3 regions of the Novosphingobium panipatense genome follow, and region 3 is predicted to be linked to each of the others. Evidence: riboswitches for the same ligand, from Rfam matches in the RefSeq annotation. Region 3 holds a riboswitch; each other region holds the start of a gene.

Region 1 (5,647 bases), on a different contig from region 3:
CCGCTCGTACAGGTGGCGTCCGCCCAAAGTGTTTTCGCCTTTCATAGCGACCTACTTGGGACATTGTGCCATGAAAAGAATAGAAATTACCGCCTGGGTGGCGGTGGCAACAATACTGCCCTACGGATCGACAGTCTCCGCCCACGCCGAAACAATTGTCACGGCCTCTCCGCCAACTTTGGCAAGCTGGTCCGATCGCGTTTTCAAGGATATCGACCGGGAGATCAGGTATCCCGAGCCTTTCGGTCCCCAGCGGCCAAGTAGCGGCGTGGTGGCCGTCAAGTTCAACTGCAGTGAATCCGGAGCGCCGGCTGGCGTCGCGCTCCTCAAATCGTCAGGACACCGTGATCTGGACCGGGAAACTTTGAGAGCGGTCAACAAGATTGCCACGCTTCACCCCCTCCCGCCCGGACTGAAGCATGACCAGTTGTATGTCGTCAGAGTACTGTACGCCAATTCCCACGGCGAGGCAGAGCGTCAACTTGCGAAGATGAGAGAAGAAGCCGCTCAAAGCAACGCGTGGTACAATCAAGGAGAACAGCTAGCCGGCGTTCTGGAGCTTGTCCCTTCAGGGGGGTAGTCCAGCAGACCAAGTCGTCCTTACACCACCTGCGCCCCGTTCTTCGGCTTCAACCCGATCCCCCGAAGGACGGGGCTTTTTTGCCGCATCATAAAAGGCCTACCGTCGCATGACACGCGTACAGCGGCTGCCTTGATTCCGGCAGCGCATACCCACCTGCCCCCCTGTCCTCTCGGTGAGATTTGGAAGATATCGACGCAATTGCTTCGAGCAGTGGCGGACAGACCTTGTATGCTCCGCAAAAACAGCTAGGGCACTCAACCATCAGACAGACCGAAGAGTACCCGGCCTATCTGTCTCCCGAAGCGCCAGCCCCGAAGGGAAGGCACAGAAGGCGACGCGCACCAAGCGGTTCCATCTTGATGGCGAACCGACGAAAGTGCAGGATCGGCAGGACTAGACGGTATGCGGACAGGTGGCCGAGTGGTTTAAGGCAGCGGTCTTGAAAACCGCCGTGGGTGCAAGCTCACCGTGGGTTCGAATCCCACCCTGTCCGCCAGCCTCTTCCCGGCAAACACGTCCCTGCGTTCTTTATATTCAGGGGCGACAAGCGCTCGATTTCGCCGCGCAGGCGATTGCCATACCATCGTATCGTCTGGGCGTGCCCGAACGATGCATTCTGCGATTGGCTTTCCTCGCACAGCGCCCTATGAGCGGCGGCGAATGTTCGCGTGTGCGGACGTTCATGATCGCGCTGGTGTCCGAGAGGACTTAAAACGGGAACGCGGTGCGGATGGTTCACGCCATCCCAATCCGAGGCTGTCCCTGCAACTGTGAGCGGTGAGCGAAGTGCACATTGTCGGCCGTGCCATCGGCAGACAGGTCACTGGATCGAACGCATGAAGATGCGAGATCCGGGAAGGCCGTGCATCAAGCGATGACCCGCAAGCCAGGAGACCTGCCAGCGCACCGGTCGCTCTTGCCTTGATCCAGGGGATGGTCACGGCACGGTCAATCTCCGTCTGAGCGACGAACCTTGCGGCGGGGCCGCATCGGTGCGCGATCGCGGGCGACATGCGCCCGCCCGTGGGCGTGCGCCGACCGTTCGTTCGTCCGTTTGCCTCACCGGCTGACGGGCTGCCGGCGGCACGCCCCTGCCCTGACGTTGCTCGGCGTGCGGAGGCTTAACAGCCGTGACCAAGACTTTTGTTTCCCTGATCCCACTCTTGGCGGCAACGCCGGCGCTGGCCGAAACCGGCGCGACGGACGACACGAACATCGTCGTTACCGCATCGCGTTCGGGCGATGCCATTCCGGCCGACCTGATCGGCTCCTCCATTACGGTTCTGGACAGCGAAGCACTTGAGAATCGCCAGACGCGGGTCCTGTCCGACGTCCTGCGCGACGTTCCCGGCGTCGCCGTGAATCGGACGGGTGCGATCGGCGGCCTGACCCAGATCCGCATCCGCGGTTCGGAAGGCAATCATGTGCTGGTCTTCATCGATGGCATCAAGGCGTCCGACCCGTTCCACGGGGAATTTGATTTCGGCACCCTCATCGCCGATGAAGCCGCCCGCGTCGAAGTCCTGCGCGGCCAGCAGTCGTCGCTCTATGGTTCGGATGCGATAGGCGGCGTCGTCACATATACCACGCTTTCGGGACGCGAAGCGCCCGGCTTCACCGCGCGTGTGGAGGGTGGCTCATTCGGCACGGTTTCGACGGCAGGTCGCGCTGCGGGTATTGTGGGCGATACATTCGACTACGCCCTATCCGGTAGCTATCTCACCACCGAGGGCTATCCGACCGCTCCTGCGGGAGACCGCGATCTGGGTTCCGACAGTCTCGGACTGTCGGGCAAGCTGAACTGGACGCCGACGCCGGACTTCAAGGTCACCGCCGTTGCTCGCTACAGCTATACCAAGGCCGACCTCAACGATCAGGCGATCGACGACTCCTCGCCGGTCGTGCGTGGCTATCCGGTCATCACCACAATCGATACGCCCGGCTCATACTACCGAAACAAGGCATTCTACGGCCTCGTCCGCGCGGAGTTGAGCCTGTTCGACGATGCCGTGACCACGGCGCTTTCCGGGCAACTCACCGATGCCAACCGTGACGCTTTTGCCGCCTACGGCTACAGCTACGGCAATCGCGGCCGGCGTTATCGCGGTTCGTTTGAGAACACGCTGCGCTTCGGCAACGAGCGGGTGAAGAACCGCTTCACGCTGGCCGTCGATGCAGAGCGGGAGGAGTTTCGCAACGTCGATCCTACCGGCTACGCCTTTACCGGTACGCGGCAGGTCGACACGCTGGGCTTCGTTGCTCAATACGACGTCACCGTCGATGACAGGCTGGCACTCGGCGCGTCCGCACGCATTGACGCGAACGACTATTTCCAGGATGCCTCCACCGCGCGGGTTACCGGCAGCTACCTTTTCCCGAACGGCACGCGCATTCACGCCGCCTATGGCTCGGGCGTGAAGGCGCCCACCTCCTCCGAACTCTTCGGATACGTCGACGGCCAGTACATCGGCAACCCCGACCTGCAGCCGGAACGATCGCGCGGATGGGAAGCCGGCATGGAGCAGAGACTGCTCGAAGGCGCACTGACGCTGGGCGCGACGTACTTCCACAGCCGGTTCGACAACCAGATACAGACCGTCGGCACCTCGGTCGGCGGTCAATACATCTCGACGAGCATCAACAACGATGTGGTGGCCAAACAGCGCGGCGTCGAAACCTACCTTCAGGCCCGTCTTGGCGACTGGCACGTGGACGCCAGCTACACTTATCTCAAGGCCCCGCAGGTTCTGACGGCGCTGGTCAACCCAGCACCGGCGGATGGATCGTACCAGGCGGCAGTTCCAGTCGAAACGCAGGCGGTTCGACGCCCAAAGAACGTCGCGAGCTTCAACCTGACCTACGCGCCCGAGGCCGTGCCCGTGTCGGCCACGCTGACCGTGCGCCACAACGGGCAGCAGCGCGATTACGCCTTCAACTCCATGTATCAGCGCCTGCTCGTGGACCTGAAGGCCTTTACACTGGTGAACCTGGCCGCCACCTACGACATTTCCGGGACGCTTCAGGTCTTCGGCCGCGTCGAGAACCTCTTCGACGAGGATTACCAGGAGGTCTTCACGTTCTCCACGCCAGGGCGGGCCGCCTACGGCGGCGTGCGGGTACGCCTCTGATGCGTTCTGGAGCCCTTTTCGCGGGGCTGCTCCTTGCCGCGTTGCCGGTTTCGGTCGGCAGCGCGGAACGAGCAGGTTCGTCAGCGTCGCACCGGCCCAGGCCCCTGCGGGTGATGTCGATGAACCAGTGCGCGGATCAGCTCGTGCTCGCACTGCTGCCGCCGGAGCGGATCGCTTCGGTGACCTGGCTTTCGCGCGATCCCGACGGATCGCTGATGCATCGGGAGGCGCAGAAGGTCGCGATCAACCACGGGCTTTCCGAAGAGGTCGTCCAGCAACAGCCCGATCTTGTCGTGGCGGGAGCGTTCACGACACCGGCCACCCGCATGCTGCTCAGGCGGCTCGGCTATCCGATGATCGAGGTCGCCCATGCCGACAGCTTCGATGAGATCCGGACAATAACACGGCAGGTTGCGGCGGCGGTGGGCGAAGAAGCTCGGGGGGAGGCGCTGATCGCGCGCATGGACCACCAGCTATCGCAACTCGCACGGCAGTCCGGACCCGCCATCCAGGTCGCGGCGTGGGACGGCGCCGGCTTCAATGCCAGCGAGGGTTCGCTCTACAATGCGGTGCTGGAGGCCGCCGGCGCCGTCAACGTCGCGAACCGTCCCCCGGCAAGCACCTACGGCCGCCCCGACGTCGAGGTCCTGCTGGCCGCGGCCCCTACTCTGCTCGTCAAGGGCGCGGGAACCGGGCGCCGCGCCGGCCTGCAGGACAACGTCGAGCGCCACAGGCTCGTACAGCGCTACTGGGATGGTGCGCGCACGCTGACCGTGCGCCAGTCCTACTACGTCTGCGGCACGCCCTTCGTGGCGGATGCGATCTCCGGCTTGCGCGGCGAATTGCAGGCAGCTGCCAGGCAGGTCCAGGCGCCCCTCCCCTTCGCCGCCGGAAAGACGTTGTGATGCGCTGGCTCACTCCCTCCCTGATGGTGCTGCTTCTGCTGACTGCCACGGCATCCACACTGGCCGGAACCGTGTGGCTGTCACCTCACCAGGCCTTCGCTTCGGCTTTCTCCGGAAAGGCCGATCTTGCGGGCCTGATCGTCACGGAAATACGGCTTCCACGGGTGATGCTGGCGATTGCCATCGGGGCGAGCCTCGGCTTGTCAGGCGCCGTACTGCAGGGGCTGCTCCGCAATCCGCTCGCCGAACCGGGTTTGCTCGGAATTTCCTCGGGCGCATCGCTGGGAGCGGTGGTCGCGATCTATTTCGGGTTTGTCGCTGCTCTGCCTCTGGCGGCGCCGGTGTTCGCCCTCGTCGGAGCATTCGTCGCCGCAGGCATCGTCCTGCTGCTGGCGCGGACCGGGGGTACGCTGGCGCTGATCCTGGCCGGCGTGGCGATCAGCGGGGTCTCGACGGCTCTTGTCATGCTCGCGCTCAACCTCGCGCCCAACCCTTATGCGGCCTACGAAATCATGACCTGGCTCATGGGGTCGCTGAGTGACCGCAGCTGGGACCACCTGGCACTGGCGCTGCCTTTCATCGTGCCGGGCCTTGCACTCCTGCTATCCACCGGACGTGCCCTCGACACTCTGGCACTTGGTGACGTGCAAGCCGAGAGCCTCGGCGTACCGGTCGCGCGGACGCGTCTGCTGGCCCTCGTCGGCACAGCGCTTTCGGTCGGCACCGCCACGGCCACGGCGGGCGCTATCGGGTTCGTGGGGCTGATGGCGCCGCACGTGGTGCGCCCGCTGGTCGGGTACCAGCCGGGGCGGGCGCTCGTTCCGGCCATGCTTGCCGGCGCTCTGCTGGTCACCCTGGCCGACATCGCCACCCGAACCGTCGTCCTAGCCGGTGCTCCCCTCAACATCGGCGTCTTCACGAGCCTCATCGGGACGCCGTTCTTCCTCTGGCTCGTCATGCATGTGCGGAGCCGCACCGCATGAGCGTATTGAAACTGGATCGGGTGACCGTGCTCCGGCGCGGCCGCAAGG
Region 2 (5,647 bases), on a different contig from region 3:
AGCCCCAGCCAGGCCGCTGCCGCTATCGCCGCCGACACCACGAGCCCGGCGACGGGGAACCAGCGAATGGCGGCTGCCACGTGCCGTGCTTCTGCCCGCACTTTTGGAAGCGGGAGGCGGGTCATGAACTGAATGGCGAGAACCAGGGACTTCACGGATATCCTCCGGAGAGCCCGGTTACCTGCCCGCTATGGTCGGGCCATATCCTCAGGCTCAACAGGGCGCCGTAGGGAAGGTCGAAAGCCCAGACGCCACGGTGATCAAGGCCCGTCAAGGTGGCGACCGCCGCCCGCATAGCGCCTGCATGCGTGACGACGAGGCTTTCTGGCTCAAGCGCGGACAGTGCCCGGCGTACCCGCTGGCACAGCCGCGACCAGCGTTCGCCGCCCGGCGGCGCGTTTTCCTCCGGATCGTCCCAGAAGCGAGCGAGAGCGCTGCGATCCACGTCATTCGGCGCTTTCCCCTCCCAATCCCCGAAGTCCAGCTCCCGCCAGTCGGCAGAGAGCGTCAGCGGCAGGTCGAGGTGGCAAGCCAGGCAGGCGGCCTGATCCGCCGCGCGGCGGAGGTCGGACGAGACGATGGCTCTCAGCGGCAGCTTACGGGCCTGCGCCAGCGCCCGGGGGCAATCGGGAGTGAGCGCAGGTGCATCGGTGTGGCCGAGCAGCAATCCCGGGCGTACCGGCGGGCTATGCCTGAGGAGGTGGACGACCCGGTCGGTCATCAGCTTCTTGCCACCTTCGCTTCGGCGAACGTGGCCATGGCGCCGTGGGTTGCGATCGCCGCGCGTATGATGGGCACTGCCAGCGCGGCGCCGCTACCTTCTCCCAGCCGCAACCCGAGGCGCAACAGCGGCTGCAGGCCGAGCCGCTCCAGCAGGATCTGGTGCGCGGCCTCGGCCGAACAGTGCGCGGCGATGCAATGGTCTGCGAAGCGCGGCTGCCGTGCCGTGAACGGGGCGATGGCGGCGCTGGCGATGAAGCCGTCGAGCAATACGGGTATCCGGTGCAGTCTCGCGGCGAGAATGGCCCCTGCCATGGCGGCTATTTCCCGGCCGCCGAGCCGACGAAGCGTTTCGAACGGGTCGGTGCAGTGTTCATGGTGTAGCGCGAGCGCCCGGTCGACGGCCTTGATCTTGCGGGCGAGCCCATCGGGGCCGACGCCGGTGCCGTATCCGCACCACTGGTTGCCGTCGCCGCCGAACGCTGCGGCGGCCAACGCTGCCGCCGGTGTGGTGTTGCCGATGCCCATCTCGCCCACGAACAGGAGTTGGGTTTCGGGAGTGAGCACGGCCGCGCCGGCGTTAAGCGCTTTGAGGCATTCCGCGTCAGACATGGCCGGCTCCTGCGCGATATCGCCGGTCGGCCGATCGAGGTCGAGCGGAACGATGGACAGTTGCGCCTCGCAGCAGCGTGCCAGCACGTTGATCGCTGCGCCGCCCGCCATGAAGTTGTCGACCATCTGCCGCGTGACTTCTGGCGGAAAGGCGCTGACGCCTTGCTGCGCGATGCCGTGGTTGCCCGCGAAAACCGCGCCGCGCACATGATGGAGGCGGGGTACGGCCGTGCCCTGCCAGCCGGCCATGAATACGGCGATATCCTCAAGCCTGCCCAGCGATCCTGGCGGCTTGGTCAATTCGGCCTGCCGGGCCCTTGCGGCTCCGGTGGAGACCGCGCAGGGGGCCGGAAGGTTATCGAGGGCGGCCAGGAGCGAGGCGCGGTCGGCGAAGCGGATCATGTGCAGACATGGCCTTCAGGCGGTGTGCGGACGATGAAGTGGCCTTTCACTCCGTCCGGCCAATCGGCATACCGCACGACGCCTTCCTCGCTGCGGGCATAGCGCGACGCATAAGTGAGGATGGCCCGCGCCGCCTCGCGATCCGGCGTGAAATCGCCCAGGACATAGCCGATCTTGCCGGCCTCGCGTATTTGCACGGTGCAATGGCGCGAGCAGGCGAAGAGGCAGGGCATTTCCTGCACGGCCACCTCGCGCAAGGCAGGCTCCTCCTCCTGCACCGCGCGCAGGGTGTCGGCAAGCAGTGCGCCGCCGCGCCTTCCGTTCGCATCCTCCCGCGCCTCGGCAGAGACGCGGCAGGTGGAGCAGACGACTACTGCAGGCCCGCTTGCCACGGGACGCAGCATCAGAAGCGGCTCCGCAGGCCGACATAGACCGTCCGGCCCAGCGACGAATAACCGCTGACCGTCTGATAGTCCTTGTCGCCGACGTTCTCGACGCGTGCCTGAAGGGTCAACGCTTCCGCCACATGCCATTGGGCGCGAAGGTCCACGAGCCAATAATCCTCAAGAACCTCGGTGCTGCTGGCGCTGTTGAAGCTGCGTCCCGAGTAGCGCGCCGCCACGCTTGCCCGGAGGCCGGAAGGCAGATCGATGCCGCCTTCCACGTTGGCGAGGTGGCGCGGCACGCGGGCGAGCTGGCGGCCCTGGAAGGCAGCATCGTCGCTGCGGTCTTCGGCCTTGATCCAGCTGTAGTTGCCGTCGAGGAACAGCACGCGCCAGCGTGCGGACCCGGTGAGTTCGAGCCCTCGGGCGCGGCTTTCCTTTACATTGGCGTAGTACCCGAAACGGGTCACCGTCGTGCCGGGGATGAAGCAGACGTCGGGCTGCGCGCCGCTCGTGGGGCAATAGGCGAAGTCGATGAGATTGTCGGTGTCGCGCTGGAACCACGCGGCAGAGGCGTGAAAGATGTTGCCGAAGCTATGCTCGGCCGCGATCTCCCAGCCCTTCGCTTTTTCCGGCCCGAGATCCGCTACGCCGTAGTCGCTGAACAGCTGATAAAGAGAGGGCGCCTTGTAGCCCTCGTCATAACTGGCGCGCAGGATGGTCGCGCCCTCGTTCGGGGTGAATGCGGCGCCGGCACTGAACACGGTGTCTCCGCCAAAGCGCGATTGATGATCGTAGCGCCCACCGGCGTTGAGGGTAAGGCCGGTCAGGGGCATGAAGCGCACCTGTCCGTAGACGCTGTTGGTATCCGCCTTCTGCGGGACCAGAGCATAGGGTGTTGTGTTGTTGCCGGGGGAGGCGGTGGTCATCCGCTGCTCTTCGCGTTCAGCCCCGAATACGACCGCGAGCTGGTCCGCTGCATGGTACGTCCCTTGATATTCCCACCGGCGGACGCGGCCGTGAGCGTCGAAGGTGAGCTGGCGAATGGAACGGGCGGGGTCATAGTTCCGCCGGTCGGTTTCAGTCTGGAGCACGGCGACCCGGTTCGAGAGCTTGCCGTCGAACAGCGCGAAGTTAAGCCCGGCATAGCCGGACCACTCCTGCGTCGTGCCAAAGGCGGCGGAATCGCCGTTGAAGGCATCGAAATCGTTGCTTGCGTCCGACCAGTACCCGCGCAGGTCGAGCGCTACGCCGGGCGCCAGCCTGATGGTGGCCGTGCCGCTGGCGGCCTGCCGGGAGTAGCCATCGTCCTCGGTTCCGTTGGCTCGCGCTGAAATGCCGTTCGTTGTGAAGGTGGAGCCGGCGAGGCGCCAGTCGATGGCTTCACTGGTGCCGCCGACTCCCGCCCGGGCAGAGACGGTCTCGTGCGTTCCGGTTTCAAAGGCGGCGCTGCCTTCCAGCGCTTTCTGTGGTCTGCGCGTGGTGACGTTGACCACGCCGCCGATGGCATCGCTGCCCCACAGGATGGATTGCGGGCCGCGCAGGATCTCGATGCGGTCGATATCGTCCAGGAAGAGGTTGGTGAAGCCATACCCGCCGCTTGTGGCCGATGGATCGGCAAGGCGCATCCCGTCGATGACCATCACGGTCTGTCCGGCATCGGCACCGCGAACCCGGAGAGACGTCGCCGTGCCGTAGCCGCCGTTGCGGGACAGGCTCACGCCGGGTGTGCGCAACAGGATGTCGGTCACGGCGATGGGCTGTGCCTGTATGATGGCCGCCTCGTCCAGGACGGTGACGCTGGAAGCGTTCTGCTCCTGTGCAACAGGCGTGCGGAAGGCTGTGACGATGATGTTCCCGTCCGCAGCATCCTCCTCCGCCCGGGCGGGCGCAGCGTGGAGAGCGGAGAAGGCGAGCAGGGTCGCCAGTGTTCGTGTATGGCGCAAGATGAAGTCCCTTCTTGCAAACGGCGTCGAACCCGCCGGGCGGCCGTCACAAGGGAGCGTGCGCGAAGAGTCCCGCGAAGCAGGCACGGCGTGACGCTCCCCTGCACGGACAAACCGGCAAGGCAGTTGCTGTCGTTGCGCGAGGGATGACCCTCACCGGAAGGGAGGGCCCTCGAACACCCGGTGCACCCTGCCCGGATGAAGAACGACTGCGTCAGGCAGGTCTCCTGGCTTGCGGGTCAGCGCCGTTCCGGCCGCCTTCTCAGGACCGATGATCCCAATGGCAAATGGCTGGATGGCTCGCCGCTTACAGTTGCAGGGGCAGCCCCGGGGTTTTCACCCGGGTTCCCTTTTGATCCTCTCTCGAGGAACCTGTCGCGGCGCGGCTACTACTTCACGCCCGCGGTGTGCGCAAGTGGTCGTGCCGCCAGGCAACGGCGATATCGCCGGGCCAGCTTCCGAGCCCTGTCGCAGCGAGGGACACGGCTCCCTGCATCGGTCGGGTCAGAGCCATTTCAGCGTGCGAAAGCGCCAGAACAGAAGGACGCAGATGACCACGATGACAATCAGCACCAGAGGATATCCATAGCGCCACGAAAGCTCGGGCATGTAGCGAAAGTTCATGCCGTAGATGCCGGCGATGGCGGTCGGCACCGCAAGGATCGCCGCCCAGGCGGCAAGCTGGCGGGTAATGGCGCCGGTCCGTTGCTGCTCCAGAAGGTTGCTGAATTCAAATACGGAATTGATCACTTCCCTGAGCGCTTCCGCCATGGCCTGCACCCGCCGAACATGATCGTTCACGTCGCTGAAGTAGGGGCGGGCATCCGGATCGATGCAGGGCAGCTCGCTGCGGACGAACTTGGCGGCGACCTCGCCCATGGGGATGAGCACCCGCTGAAAACGGATGAGTTCACGGCGCAGGCTGAAAATGCGGATGATCTCGTCACGGCCCAGGAAGTTGTCGACCGTGCGCCGCTCCATCGCGAGGGTATCTTCCTCGATCGTCTCGATGATTGGAAGATAGCCGTCGACGATATAGTCGAGAATGGCGTGCAGCACGTAACCCACGCCGTTCTGCAGCATGCTGGGCTTCTGCTCCAGCTCGCCGCGCAGCTTTGAGAACTCCCGTTCGTGACCGTGGCGCACGGTTATGATGTGGCTGTGCCCCACAAAGATCAGGATCTCACCGTAGTGTATCTTGTCTTCCACGAGTTCGGCAGTGCGGGCGGTGACGAACAACTGGTCGCGGTAGACATCGACCTTGGGTATCTGCTTGCCGTTGATCGCATCCTCCACCGCCAGCGGGTGAAGGCCATACTGATCCTGAAGCAGCCGCAGGTCCTGCGGGGTGGGATCAAGCAGGCCGATCCAGACAAACTCCGAATGATCGTCAGGGCAATGGACCTTCTCAGTCACGTCGATATCCCGGACGCGTTTGCCGTCTCTGTAAAGAACCGCTGCGACTACGCTCATGTCATGCTCCGAGCCCGATATCCTGGGCACGGTGAAAAGCGCCTGATCTCGTCTTTTGCTCCTGAATGATCTTCAAAACAGCCTTTCCGCTTGCAAGAGCCGCTGCATGCA
Region 3 (5,647 bases):
ATGCGAGGGCGGCGTCCCGTCAGGTCCGGCGGCCCTGGGCTGACACCCCGCCAGCACCGCGCATGCCGCCAGCAGCGACAGGCGGCGGCTCCAGCGCCCGTGGGACGAAAGAGCCGCCCGCTGCATCAGATCGTCACCCGGATGCCGGCGTAAGCGGACCGTCCCGGAGTGCCGTAGTTGCGAACCACTTCATAGTGTTCATCGAGAAGATTCTCGATCCGCCCGTAGACCTCCACCATATCCGTCAGCGGATAAGCCGCGCGAATACCGACCACGGCATGCCCCGTCACATAGAGCGTGTTCGCCGTGTCATCATAGCGCCCACCGCCGACGCGCAGGTCCGCGCCCAGCTTCAGCCCCATTTCCCAGGTCTTGTCGATGCTGGCGTAGACGTTGTTCTGCGGGCGACGAGCCAGCTGTGTCCCGGTGATCGCGTTGGTGGCATCCAGGTAGGTATAGGCGAGGTTGACGTCGAAGCCCTCCCAATCCGTCACCTGCATTCCCAGTTCAAGCCCCTTCGCGCGGGCCCGACCGACGTTGTAGTAATTCCAGTTCGCCAGGTCGTAGTCGATCAGATTGCGCGTCCTGCGGTCGAAATAGGTCAGCGTGAAGCGGCCCGTTCCTTGCGCGAAGGGCTGCTCCAGCCCCACGTCCCAGCTGGTCGAGGTCTCGGGATCAAGATTGCGGAAGCCGGCGTTTGTGTAGAGCTGGTACAGCGACGGCGCCTTGAAGGCTTCGCCGTAGCTCGCACGCAGGACCGCTGCTTCCTCGCCCTCGCCCAGCACCCAGGCGCCGTTGGCGGCGAAGGTGGTGCGGTCCCCGAAATCGGAACTGTCGTCGTAACGCAGCCCGCCATTCAGCGTCAGGCCGGAAAGCGGACGCAGAGTCAGGTTGCCGAAGATGCTGTTGATACGGGTGGAATCGCCCGCGCCGTAGTTGTCGTCAAACGTCTGCTTTTCGGTTTCCCCGCCGACGAGGAGGCTGGCCATCTCCAACGGCGTGAAGCTGGCCTGCGCTTCCAGCCGCTCGGTCCGGCCGTTGGTCTCGTACGGGCCGAAGACCGCATCGTCCGAAACCCGGCGGGTGTCGTTGAGGCCGTAGCCGAAGCGCGCGCTGAGGCGACCGGCGGCATCGGCATAACGCAGGTTCGCGTAGCCCAGGGTATCCCGCTTCAGGCCGACGTGCAGCGCGTCGGCGCCGGACGCGTCGTAATCGTAATTCGCCTTGGTGTAGAACCCGCCCGCATCCGCCGAAAGCCCGGGAGCCAGTTCCAGCGAGAGGCGCGCATTGGCGTTCCGGCTCTCGAAGCCGTCCTTCTCCGTCCCGCCGCGCCGCTCGTTGAACGCGGAGAAGCCGTCGCCCTTCATCCAGTTGGCACCGAGAACCACCCCGACGGGGCCGACAAGCCCGGAGGCCGACACGTTCGCCTGCCTGCGATCGCGCCAGCCGTACTCGGCCTGCCCACGCGCGCTCCATTCCTCCGTCGGCTCGGCCGTGATAAGGTTGATGACCCCTCCCACCGCGCGGCTCCCCCACAGCACGCCGGATGCGCCGCGCACCACCTCGACACGATCGAACTGCGCGATCGGTAAGGCTCCGAAATCGAACCCGCCCCCCACGTCGCCCGGATCGTTGATGCGCACGCCATCGATGAGCACGAGCGACTGCGCGTTCTCGGCACCGCGTATGAAGACGCTCGACGGCTGGCCAAAGCCGCCGGACTGCACCACCGAACTGCCCGGAAGGCGGGAGAGGACGTCCGTGGCCGAAATCGCCTGAACGCGCTCGATCTCGTCGCGGGTGACGACGCTCACCGACTGGCCCACCTGGGTCAGCGGCGTTGGCTCACGCGTGGCGGTCACGACGATATCGGAGCGCCCACCATCAGCGGGCGCCATCTCTTCCGCTTGGGCAACAGGCGCCATCGTGAGCGCTGTGGCAAGCATAAACAGGTACTTCATGTGGCCTCCCGACCTTGAACGTGCTCTTGCCGTTCATGGCGGAGGCGTGCGAGCCGGACCTTTCGGCGCGACACGCTCGCTGCAACCGGTACACCCCGTCCGATTGCGGAACGACCGTCAGCGGGCAGGTCTCCTGGCTTCCGGATCGCCGGTGCGCCCTCACCTTCCCGGCCTGCGGCCAGTGGCTTGTTGAAGGCCCCTCCCCGGTCACAGTTGCGGGGGCAGCGCCGGCAATTGCAGCCGGCTTCCCTCTTAGGCCCTTGCAGGCACCCATGACGTGAGCGCGCGGATAGTCGTGCGCCGCCCACTTGGCAAGCCGCTCCGGCGGTGCCGCATTCCCGCCGCGCAAAGAGGCGGCCGCTTTGGAGCAAATCGTAAACCTTTGCTGATAGGAGCCACCCTGTACCGCAACGGGACGGCTCCGAAACGGCAGGATGCGCCATCCGGCCACTTGCAGTAGGCGACGCTCGAGATTGAAAGGAAACGCGTGCCTGCTCCCCCCGCCTCCACCGAACGAGACGCCGCAGAGGCGCATCGGATGGAGCGCGAGCAGCTCGTGGTCCAGAGGCCCCGTGACTTCGCCGCACGGTATCCGCGCCGCGCCCGGCCGGTCGGACGGCGTCCACGCGGGCGTGAGCGACATTGGATCTACGTCATGACGGCGGCCATGACGGTCGCGCTGCCCGCCTTCGCGGCGCCCGATGAGTGGGGCGATGACTGGGGGCGCTTCGCCGTCGCTGACGCCGCGCTTTCCGAATCGGACCCGCAGCCGATGCCTTTCGAGCAGGCCGGTGCAAGTTTTCCGGGCTCCGCCTTCTACTATCTTGAAGCGGAGACGCGCCCTCTGCAGATCGGCGAGGGCATCCATTCGGACGCGGACGATCGGGCAAGCGGCCCGCTGCCTTTCGCCCGCCCCCTCTTTATCGACAGGTCCGGCGTCGATCGCACCCGCGCGCTCCAGTGCCTCACGGCGGCGATCTACTATGAAGCGGCGAGTGAGCCCGACGCAGGCCAGCGCGCGGTCGCGCAGGTCGTGCTCAACCGGGTGGCTCATCCCGCCTATCCCGGCACGGTGTGCGGCGTCGTCTACCAGGGGTCGGAGCGATCGACCGGGTGCCAGTTCTCCTTCACGTGCGACGGGTCGCTGGCGCGCCGGCCGCAGCCGATGTTCTGGGAGCGGGCCCGGGCCGTCGCGCGTGCTGCGCTGGCGGGCTATGTCTATGCGCCGGCGGGGCTCGCCACGCATTACCACACTGTACAGGTCCGGCCGTACTGGGCGCCAAGCCTGCACCCCCTGGGCACCATCGGCGCGCACCGCTTCTACGCCTTCCGGGGCGCCGCCGGAAAACCCGCGACGTTTCGCTTCGCCTACCTGGGCGGGGAACCTGTCGCCGCGCCGCACCGCCGGGACGACAGCGCCGCCAGCGCCGCTGTCAGCGCCGCGCTCGATCCTCTGGCGGTGCAGCAGGCGTTCGCGACCGGCCTTCCCGCTTCCGGGGCGGCGGTGCAGGACATGGCCGCCGAAGCGAAGGCCCCGGCAGCACCCGCGCCTGCCTATTCAAGCCAGGTGCGCGAGCGGGGCGGCGAGGCTCTCTACACGGCGCGCAACCTGCCGGGCACGCAGGGCGTCCGCCCTGAGTACGCAAATTCCGGGCGATGGATTGCAACGCCAAACGGCGCATCCGCGGGTACTCGCTAGACCGTGTGGACAGATTCGACAGCGGCGTGAAAGACTGACACGGGTCGTTAGCTGCCGGGCAACGTCCTGGCATCATTCCTTGACGCGCAGCGCCGGCAATAGGAACACGATCAGGAGCTGCGCAGTATTGGCAAGCGCGGCGATCAGCGCCGTTATCTGCAAACCGCCTGAACGACGGGTTTCAGCAAAAGAACGTCAACAGAGTCGTCAGCGGACTAGAATAGTTAATAGGGATCATCAGGCGCATCCCGTAATTGGGACAAGCAAATGGCCGCCGGGTGCCCCCAGAACAGTAGGGAGAGCGGCAGACCCTTCGTGCAGTTACGGCAGTGAACCATAGACGATCTTTTCCCTTTTTGGATCCGGGCGCGAGAGGGTGGAACGGCGGCGTCATTTAAGATGTTGGCAAGACCTGTCTTGTAAAAGCGTTTTTATTGCCAAAACTGGAACCTGCCTTGAAACTGCGAAATCGCCCATGGAAAATGCTCGGATTGCTGATCTTTGGTACGGTTGCCATGGTGGTTTTTGGGATTGATCTTCTAGATGGGACGATTGAAACTCGCCGTTTGGGCGAGACGAGTATCCTTGAAACACCAATCAAATTTCATGCTTTAGTCATCGGGTATGTAATCTGTTGGCCAATTCTCATTTTCTCCTGGGTTATACTGTGGCATGAGTGGGGCCAAAACTACCTACCCCCGCTCAAGCCCCCAATTGACGATCCAGAGAAACGCCGCCCTATGTGAAGCAGCAATGTCCGCAAAGGGCCGCTAGCTGACGTTCGCATTTGTCCACGCGGCGTTGGAAGAAGCGGCGGGCCGTGGCTTTCACGGCCCGAGATGCCCGTGGCAGGATTTCGTAAACCATACTTTCTCACGATAGCTTAGCCCTGCCGCGTGACAATGTGCACACAACGTCGCAGCCACAGAGGGGCACCTTCTCATGACCATCCGCTTTGCCGCCGCCCTTAACGGAACGGTGCCGGCCGTCTGCGGTGTCATCTGCAAGGACGCGCCGCTCGGCGCTGCCAACGACAATGCGGTGCTCTCGCCGCGCATCCTGCGCACGCTTGCCTGCGAAGACACCTCGGGAGAGGACGCGCGCCTTGCCGAAGCGCTCATGCACTTCGCCCGCCATGGCCTTTCCGCAGCACGGCGTGCGGCGGAAGAGGCCAAGGTTGCCGGCGCTTCCCGGCAGCCGAGAGAGCGGGCGCGGTGGCTGGACATCTGCGGCCGCTTCGACCCCCGCCTCGCCGCCGCGACCGGCGCCCGTCTCGTCATCTGAAGCCCGCTGCGGATCGATCGCTTTACCTGCATCAGGATATCCCGGGTCAGCCCCTTGCCGAGTCGCGGGTGGAATGTTCGATAGGGGCCATCGCAGCGGGTCGAACCGTTGCCGCGCGTTGCTGAAACATGAACAAACACGGCCTTTTTCGCCGCATTCGCACGCCTAATGCAATTGCGAACTATTATCACACAAAAGTTCCGGGCTCATCGGAGAAAGAGGCCTTTGGCGGTTGCAATGCCCTGCCAAGGGGCGTAGGGCCGCCTTCGCAACCCGGCACCTGCCGTTCGCGGGATTAAGAGCAGGCCGCCTTGAAGTCCGGAAATCCCGCCTTGGGAAGGACACTGACGGATCATGGCTCGTAAGAAGATTGCCCTTATCGGCGCCGGCAACATCGGCGGCACGCTGGCGCACCTCGCGGCGCAGAAGGAACTGGGCGATATCGTCCTGTTCGACATCGCCGAGGGCGTTCCCCAGGGCAAGGCTCTTGACCTGTCGCAGTGCGGCCCGGTCGAAGGCTTCGACGCCAGCATCACCGGCACCAACGACTACGCTGACATCGCGGGCGCCGATGTGGTCATCGTCACCGCCGGTGTTCCCCGCAAGCCGGGCATGAGCCGCGACGATCTCCTGGGCATCAACCTCAAGGTCATGAAGGCCGTCGGCGAAGGCCTCAAGCAGTATGCTCCGGACGCCTTCGTGA

Evidence for each region. A riboswitch is a leader RNA that binds a small molecule or an ion and turns the genes downstream of it on or off. The one in region 3 is predicted to bind cobalamin.
Region 1: linked by a shared signal. The riboswitch ahead of QOL62_RS04290 (TonB-dependent receptor) and the one ahead of QOL62_RS00860 (TonB-dependent receptor domain-containing protein) in region 3 are both predicted to bind cobalamin.
Region 2: linked by a shared signal. The riboswitch ahead of QOL62_RS14675 (TonB-dependent receptor plug domain-containing protein) and the one ahead of QOL62_RS00860 (TonB-dependent receptor domain-containing protein) in region 3 are both predicted to bind cobalamin.

The regions. Positions count from the first base shown of each region.
Region 1 is NZ_FXUI01000002.1:285,729-291,375, forward strand. Features, by position in the region: gene QOL62_RS04280 (energy transducer TonB family protein) at 71-580, shown strand; tRNA gene QOL62_RS04285 (tRNA-Ser) at 990-1,079, shown strand; cobalamin riboswitch at 1,259-1,500, shown strand; gene QOL62_RS04290 (TonB-dependent receptor) at 1,714-3,711, shown strand; gene QOL62_RS04295 (ABC transporter substrate-binding protein) at 3,711-4,616, shown strand; gene QOL62_RS04300 (FecCD family ABC transporter permease) at 4,616-5,599, shown strand; gene QOL62_RS04305 (ABC transporter ATP-binding protein) at 5,596-5,647, shown strand, end outside.
Region 2 is NZ_FXUI01000011.1:21,478-27,124, reverse strand. Features, by position in the region: gene QOL62_RS14695 (adenosylcobinamide-GDP ribazoletransferase) at 1-155, opposite strand, end outside; gene QOL62_RS14690 (histidine phosphatase family protein) at 152-721, opposite strand; gene cobT (nicotinate-nucleotide--dimethylbenzimidazole phosphoribosyltransferase) at 721-1,734, opposite strand; gene QOL62_RS14680 (DUF1636 domain-containing protein) at 1,731-2,138, opposite strand; gene QOL62_RS14675 (TonB-dependent receptor plug domain-containing protein) at 2,138-4,063, opposite strand; cobalamin riboswitch at 4,264-4,454, opposite strand; gene corA (magnesium/cobalt transporter CorA) at 4,568-5,536, opposite strand.
Region 3 is NZ_FXUI01000001.1:182,185-187,831, reverse strand. Features, by position in the region: gene QOL62_RS00865 (ABC transporter substrate-binding protein) at 1-126, opposite strand, end outside; gene QOL62_RS00860 (TonB-dependent receptor domain-containing protein) at 126-1,961, opposite strand; cobalamin riboswitch at 2,070-2,247, opposite strand; gene QOL62_RS00855 (cell wall hydrolase) at 2,449-3,660, shown strand; gene QOL62_RS00850 (hypothetical protein) at 4,603-4,944, shown strand; gene mdh (malate dehydrogenase) at 5,299-5,647, shown strand, end outside.